Prosthecobacter dejongeii: one gene and its partner. The protein of the gene in region 1 interacts with the protein of each later gene in a pairwise test. Links are inferred from orthologs where the notes say so. Each region holds a gene or a part of one and is shown on either strand. Other genes may lie near its edges.

Region 1 (3,735 bases):
CCCTGGGCCAAGTGCAGGACCATGGCGGGAAAAAGTGCGCGCACGCTCTCCCACCGCGTGCCCTTTGCAGGGTCGTCTTCGGCGGGAGGAACGCTTTGGGTAACGGGGCTTTAGATCGCCCAGCCTTCGCGGTAGGTCTTCGTCAGCAGCTTGTTCGCTTCCGGGAAGTTCTTGAAGCTGAGGTTCGCCGCATCCCATTCCAGGATCTTGGGCTCCAGGGGATCGCCCGTGCGGGAGTCAATGGGGCCGGGGCAGAAGCGCGTGGCCACATTGCCGAGCTGCACGGCCTCGGAGAGCGGGCCTGCGTAGTGGAACCCATCGCTGGTCTTGCTATTGGTTAGGCAAGCATCCACCCAGACATGCCAGTGGCTGAGGCCTTTTTCCTTCGGGTATTTGAAGGTGGTGAATTTATCCGTGGGGTACAGACGTGGACCGGCGACGTGGCCGAGGACCATGTTCCCGGTTTCACCGATGAAGAGGGAACCGCTCTTTGGCAGTTCCAGGTTATCGGGCATCTTGGCCAGCTTGCGATCAGGGCGCAGGCCGCCATCGCTCCAGGTCACTTTCAGGGTTTTGTCCGCCGTCAGTTCATTGCCTGGGAAGACAAATTCCACCTCTTCGGAAGTGGGCCAGATGTGCTGATTGATGCCGCTGTTTCGCGCGGTGACGGTGAGGGGTGCATTCAGATCCAGGGCCGTGAAAACAGGGTCCAGGATGTGGCAGCCGAAGTCGCCCATGGCACCACCGCCGAAGTCCTGCCAGTCACGCCAGATGAAGGGGTGATAACAGGCGGCGTATTCACGCATGGGCGCACAGCCGATCCACAGATCCCAGTTCACATTTTTCGGCACGGCGCTGCCCGGCAGGGGCTCCAGGCGCTTGTTGCGCTCGTTCCCCGTCACAGCTACCCAGGAATACACTTCTTTGATTTTGCCAATGGCACCTTCTTTCAGCAGGCGGGTACCCAGGCGATACTCGATGGCGGAGTGAATCTGATTCCCCATCTGCGTGGTTACGCCGGCTTTCTCTGCCTCCAGGCGCATCTGGCGGGACTCCCACACGGTGTGGGCAAGGGGTTTTTGGCAATACACGTGCTTCTTCAGGCGCAGGGCATCAATGGAGGCCTTCGCATGCATGTGGTCCGGGGTGCCCACCGATACGGCATCGAATTTATCCCCCAACTGGGCATACATTTCGCGAAAGTCAGCAAAGTGCGGGGTGCCGGGGAAGGCCTTGTCCACCTGATCAAAGCGGGTGCTGTCAATGTCGCAAAAGCCCACGTACTTCACCGCTGCGTGCGCGCCGATGTTTTTGATGTCGCTGAATGCCATGCCATTCGCGCCCACGGACACGACCTGGAGCTTCGAGTTCGGGTTGGCAGACTTCACCACCGCTGGAAAGGCGACGGAGGCAGCGGCGAGGGAGGTGTTTTTAAAAAAGGTGCGGCGGCTGACAGGCATAGGCACAGGACTACGCCTGCGGGGCCTGCGAGCTTGCAGCGGCCCAGTCGCGCATGCGGGTGCGCATGGAGGCCAGTCCATTCAGCCGGGTGGGCGTCAAAGCCTTGTGGAAGGCGCATCCGACCCAGATTTCAGGCTCCATGGCCACCACCTCTGCTGGTTCCGAATCCGTGTAAAGGTGACACAAAAGAGCCACTAATCCCGCGACCATGGGCGAGTCTGCTGCGCAGCGAAACTGGCAGCGTCCGTCCTTCATTTCGCCCTGCACCCACACGCGCGAAACGCAGCCGGGCACGAGGAGATCGTCCGTGCGCAGGGCCTCCGGCAGCGTCACCGCCGGGATGAAGGAGGTGAGGGCAGAAAGGCGCTCCTGAACGTTTTCGATGAGGTTCAGGTCGGCGATGAGTTCGGCTTGTTTATCCCGCAGGGTCATGGGCACCAGCATGGCCACGCTTTGACCTGCCTGCCACTCGTTTCACTGGCAAGTCCGCTGTGCCGGGGCTAAAAAAGTGCATGTCATGGAACCGGGAAGAGACGCAGGAAGCGGCAGAGCGAGTGCAGCGGGAGATCGCCAAACGGCGCGCCCGGGGCGAGGCCCTGCAGCCGCTGGAGGCCCCGCAAAAAAGCCGTCACCTGTGCCAGAGCTTTTGGGGTCAGGCCTGGTGCAGCCACCTGGCGAACTACCAACACTATGAGGCCCGCCTGCCCGCTGGCCGCAGCTACCTGCGCCAGGGCAAGGTGTTGGACCTCACCGTGGAGCCCGGAACGATCAGCGCCGTGGTGGCCGGGACGGAGCTTTACGACACCCTCATCCACATCCGCCCGCTGGCGGCCGATCGCTGGCAGGAGATCGTCCAGGCCAGCCAGGGTCAGGTGAACTCTTTGTTAGACCTGCTGACGGGCAAGCTGGGAGATGGGCTGATGCAGGTGCTTTCGCATCCCGAAGACGGCCTATTTCCTCAGCCCGGCGAGATCCGTTTTGACTGCTCCTGCCCAGACCACGCGGATCTGTGCAAACACGCGGCGGCGGTGCTGTATGGCGCAGGCATTCTCCTGGATACGCAGCCGCAGCTCCTCTTCACCCTGCGCGGCGTGGATCAGGCGGATCTGCTGAGCACGGCCCGTGAATCCTCCGCCGCCGGATTGAGCCAAGCGAGCGAGCTGGAGGGGACGGACCTCTCTGCGCTGTTCGGCATTGATTTGGATGAGGGGAAGTAAGTGGGGGCGAGGGATGGCCATCGGAGGCCACCTGCTGGTGAGGGTAGTGGCGAGTTGGGGGCGAAGTTGGGGCGGACGAGATGCTTGGGGGCGGACGCATCACTCGGAGAGTGATTCATCCTGTACCTGCTGGCGCGGCCCGCAGAACGGCCCCCGCCCTGGAGGGGCGACGGAAGGTAGCCGGGGGTGGAGCGAGGCTTGGCGAGCGGGAACCCCCGGACCCACCTAACAAATAACGCGTCCACACCCGCCGCGCCCTGGAGAGGCGCGAGAAAGGTGGAACCCGCTCCCCATTCCGCCGAGGTGCAGGGGCTGGCGGACCTTTCTCGCGTCCCTCCAGGACGCCTGCCAAAACGCATCTCGGGTGATTCGCCAGACCGGGGGTTCTCGGTGCTGCGCACCTTCACCCCCGGCTACCCGCTTTCGCCCCTCCAGGGCGGTGGGGAAGCGTATCGAAGCGAGCAGTTCCGCGCATTGTAGTACCGTCCCGCATGTGGGACGGTCTGCGCGTGAGGGGCGTCGCGCTCACTGGCTTTTGACATGAAAGACCGAGGGGCCATCAAAGACCACCTGCTGGCGCAAGCAGCGACGGGTTGGGGCGAACGATGGCTTCTTGGGGCGGACGCATCACTCGGAGAGTGATGAATACTGTACTGGCTGGTGAGGCCCGAATCCCCCAGCCCTTATGGCTCAAACAGAAACTCGCTGGTGTTCAGCAGCGCCCAGGCGAGGTCGCGTGGGCCGGATTGTGGGTGCTGGGTGAGGTGCTGGAGGGCGGCGTTTTTCTCCGCTGTTTCTGGCAGGCGACTGAGGATGCGAAGAAACAGATCCTCCACCTGCTGGGTGGGCTCGGCGGGGCCACGCAGGAGCTGGGGGGAGGTGGCCACGCGCTCGATGAACGGGCTGGCGATCATGAATCCGGTGAGCTGGTGGGAGATGAGAGGCCGAGTTTCATCGGCCCATTCCCGGGTGCCTTGGCCTAACCAAAAGAGCGGATGCGCAGCCTTCGGCACCTGTGGCATTTGGGCGCTGGAGCGGGCTTCGGCATCCTCAGGCG
Region 2 (3,772 bases), on another replicon or contig:
CACGCTGGGCACAGCGATCCTGGTGGACTGGTCTCCAGGAGATATTTATTACAGTGCCTTAGCCGCGAAACAAAAAGCCATCGCAGCTGAGGAACTTGCAGAAAAAACGCGCCGAGATATCCTCCAAGAATCTGTCGCACGTTATTACGATCTTCTCGCGACGGAAGCGGACATGGCCGTTATTGAAGATGATCTCCGCCTAACAGAGGATTACGCAAATCAACTCAGCGGAGCTGTCACCGCAGGCACCGCCTTCAGGGCAGATCTTCTGCGGGTTAAAACACAAGTAAGCCGCGCCAAAATTTCTGTCCGTCAGGGGCAAGAAAAGCGTGATCTTGCCGCAGCTGCACTGGCTGAAACGCTGCGCTTAGCTCCAGACACGGCTCTACGGCCTGCTAAATCTGACCTTGTTCCCGTGAGCTTGGTAAGCACCCACGGAGTAGCCACACTGATCTCTCAGGCCCATCAAAATCGCCCTGAATTACGCGCCGCCAGTGCCGCAAACACAGCCGCAGTGCTGGAGAGTGATCGGACACGCATCGCCCCCATCATCCCGAGTGTGCAGGCGGGCTACAGTCTTGGAGGTTTAGGCGGGGGTTTTGCTGGAGAATGGGGTAACTTCAATGACCAACAAGACTTCTTCTTGGGTCTGGGCTGGAAGATCGGCCCAGGGGGACTCTTTGATCGCCAGCGCCAAAAAATAGCTGAAGCACGCGAACAAGGGATTGCTCTCCAAACCTCGCAGGTCAAAGCCGCGATTGGTCGTGAAGTCGTGGAGGCGGCCTTAAAAGCTCAGTCCTCTAAGGACCAACTTCAGATCAACGAAGAAGCCGTCACTGCTGCGGAAGAAATGGTGCAGCTAGCCAAAGACCGCCAGGCCAGTCAGCTAGGTGTCGTGCTGGAATACTTGTTAGCCCGAGAAGAATTAACGAGAGCCCGCCAAGGCCGCGTGAAGTCCGTCACCGACTACAACAAAGCGCAGCACGCTCTTAAAAGGGCCGTCGGAAAATAACGGTTATCTGGGACCTTACTCTTTTCGCTCGCCCATCGCTTGCTCCAGAGCACGCCAGCCGAGCATCGCACACTTCACTCGCTGGGGAAATTTTTGGACCCCTTCAAGAAGGATTAACTCGCCTAGAGCCTCTTCATCTTTCACGGGTGCATCACCCAGCACCACATGGCGGAAATCTTCCAGCATGGCACGTGCTTTGCCCCCCTCTGCTCCTTTGATTTTAACGGTCATCATGGAGGCGCTGGCCTGACTGATGGCACACCCCTGCCCTGTAAACTTGATGTCTTCCACCTGGCCTTCAGAGCCAAATTTCACCCACATGTCAATCTCATCTCCACAGGTGGGATTATCACCATGCACATGCACACAGTCACCCGTGAGTTCACCATGGTTACGAGGATTGCGCGAGTGATCGAGAATCACTTGCTGATACAGGTCGCGGAGTTCGTCAGAAAGAGCCATCAGGAGAAAAATTTAACAGCCTGGTGCAGGATGTCCATCATCCGATCCACCTCGGCACGGGTGTTGTAAAAGTAAAAACTTGCGCGGCTAGTTCCGGGAAGTTTAAAACGCTTCATCAAGGGTTGCGTGCAGTGATGTCCGCCACGCAAAGCCAAGCCGTAAGTATTGGCATACTCCACCAGATCATGCGGATGGGCACAAGCTAAGGCGAAGGCAATGAGAGAAGCCCGTGGCTGCTGCGGCCCTAAGATGCGGATGCCAGGGAGTGTGGACATGCGCTCATAAGCATAAGCGGTCAATTCAGCGCCATGAGCTTGGATGTTCTCCAGACCTATGGTCTCCAAGTAATCAATCGCGGCTCCCAGCCCGATAACATCGGCAATATTAGGGGTTCCCGCCTCAAATTTCGCTGGAGGGGCTTTGTAAGCTGAGGTTTCCAGAGTCACGGTGGTGATCATTTCCCCACCTCCATGCCAGGGATCCATTTTTTCTAGCAATTCATAACGACCATAGAGTGCGCCGATACCCGTAGGAGCGCACATTTTATGACCTGAAAAAGCGTAAAAATCACAGCCAATGGCCTGCACATTTACGGGGATGTGTCCCACGGCCTGCGCCCCATCTACCAAGGTCATTGCGCCCAAAGCTCGAGCCTTGGCACAAAGCTCGACCACTGGATTTAGCGTTCCCAATGAATTCGAAATATGAACGCAGGCAAAGACCTTAACATGCTCATTCAAAAGCGTTTCAGCAGTCTCCAGATCCAGCGTACCGTCCTCTAGAACCGGGATGTGTTTTAACTCGGCCCCACTGCGTTTCGCGGCCATTTGCCATGGCACCAAATTGCTGTGGTGCTCCATCCCGGTGAGGAGAATAACATCCCCAGGTTTCAGAAACTGGGCCGCCCAGACTTGTGCCACTAGATTGATCCCTTCCGTGGTGCCACGGGTGTAAATGATTTCCTCCTCACGTCCAGCACCAATGAAGCGAGCCACTTTTTTCCGTGTGCCTTCAAAGGCATCCGTAGCACGCATGCTGAGCTCATGGAGTCCGCGATGCACATTGGCATTGTCCTCTTGGTAATAACGCACAAGCGCATCAATCACTTGGCGTGGTTTTTGACTGCTTGCTGCATTGTCAAAGTACACCAGCGGCTGCCCATGCACCTCCTGATCGAGAATGGGGAAATCTGCGCGTAAATGAAGCCAGTCCATGAGAATCTGGTGCCCTATCATCTCCCTCCGCATCGTGCAAGTGGGCGGCGTAGTCTAAGGTGCCTGTTTTGGTGGTTTAGTCGAGGGCTGGGCCACACTTTGTCTTTTGCATGTCTAGTCGCATTCCTTTATGACTGCTCGGGTTTATCCATCATGCGTTATCGTTTGCTAGAACATCCGGCGTTTCCGGGGCTACTTTCCAAAGAGGACTTGTTTCTTTTAGTGGAAAGAGGCTCGCTCGCACGCGGGGACCTGTGCCAAGATACGACCTCAGGCCGTGATCACACCGTGGGCGATGTCATCAGCGGCATGCGTGCGCCGCGAGCTCACGCTGGGGCACGGATTGACCGCCCTTTATTCCGCGAATTTCGCGCAGACGCACCGCATGAAGAAGGTTCTGAAATCGAATACGAAGAAACCGAACAAGCAGAGTCTGAAGAAGAAATTCCTAAAGGGACGGAGCGCTACACTCCTGCCGGAGAATGGATACTGCATGAATCGCACCCGTCTTGGTTCGGGGCAGGCAAAGCACTTTTTTTGGCATTGTTGCTCCTGATTACCACCTTCATGATCCTAAAAATTGACCCGATCTATGCCCCTATAAGCGCAGGACTCGCGCTGGTCCTCTTTATTCTGGTTGGCATTTTCCGATCTACCCGGACCTACCTCGTGACCGAAGAGCGTGTCGAAGTTGTCTGGGGATTGCTGGGGCGGAGTTCTAGAGAAGTGCGTATCTGCGACATTCGTAGCATTGATGTGCACGAAAGTGGCCTCAAAGGCCTACTAGGTCTTGGAACCGTGAATTTTTCATCCGCGGCGAATGCGGACATAGAGGTTCAGTTTCGCGATATCCGGGGCGCCCACGAAGTCAAAGAATTGGTTAGGCAACTACAGCGATTGAGTGACGAATAGTACCCACATTGATCTGGCTCGGTTTACTTCACTGATCGAATGCAATAGATAGCCTGCTCACTCCGCAGCAGTAGGCGATCTCCCGCCACAGCAGGGGTGCCGTGGAACTGGGAGGCATCATCCGCTAAAATGTTATGAGCCAGCTTCTCATAGGTAGGCTTTGCCGCGATGA

What was found. Proteins that work in one complex are often made in the same cells at the same time.
Region 2: the proteins of HNQ64_RS09185 (region 1) and HNQ64_RS11170 interact in binary tests that used the Escherichia coli proteins (3 or more experiments, as listed by UniProt). The link is inferred for Prosthecobacter dejongeii from one-to-one orthologs.

The regions. Positions count from the first base shown.
Region 1 is NZ_JACHIF010000003.1:319,719-323,453, reverse strand. What follows is about bases 189-3,042. They hold HNQ64_RS09185 (SufE family protein), read right to left. Parts: upstream 1,906-3,042; coding sequence 1,471-1,905; downstream 189-1,470. Other genes in these bases: HNQ64_RS09175 (hypothetical protein), read left to right, coding at 2,955-3,042; HNQ64_RS09180 (SWIM zinc finger family protein), read left to right, coding at 1,974-2,678; HNQ64_RS09190 (Gfo/Idh/MocA family protein), read right to left, coding at 189-1,460. Also shown: HNQ64_RS09195 (histidinol-phosphatase), read right to left, coding at 1-44; more of HNQ64_RS09190, read right to left, coding at 111-188; more of HNQ64_RS09175, read left to right, coding at 3,043-3,158; HNQ64_RS09170 (DUF1549 domain-containing protein), read right to left, coding at 3,362-3,735. UniProt on the Escherichia coli protein: Participates in cysteine desulfuration mediated by SufS. Cysteine desulfuration mobilizes sulfur from L-cysteine to yield L-alanine and constitutes an essential step in sulfur metabolism for biosynthesis of a variety of sulfur-containing biomolecules.
Region 2 is NZ_JACHIF010000004.1:147,157-150,928, reverse strand. The notes cover bases 582-3,472. They hold HNQ64_RS11170 (cysteine desulfurase), read right to left. Parts: upstream 2,689-3,472; coding sequence 1,474-2,688; downstream 582-1,473. Other genes in these bases: HNQ64_RS11165 (PH domain-containing protein), read left to right, coding at 2,842-3,472; sufU (Fe-S cluster assembly sulfur transfer protein SufU), read right to left, coding at 1,028-1,474; HNQ64_RS11180 (TolC family protein), read left to right, coding at 582-1,012. In the rest of the region: more of HNQ64_RS11180, read left to right, coding at 1-581; more of HNQ64_RS11165, read left to right, coding at 3,473-3,600; HNQ64_RS11160 (outer membrane protein assembly factor BamB family protein), read right to left, coding at 3,624-3,772. UniProt on the Escherichia coli protein: Cysteine desulfurases mobilize the sulfur from L-cysteine to yield L-alanine, an essential step in sulfur metabolism for biosynthesis of a variety of sulfur-containing biomolecules.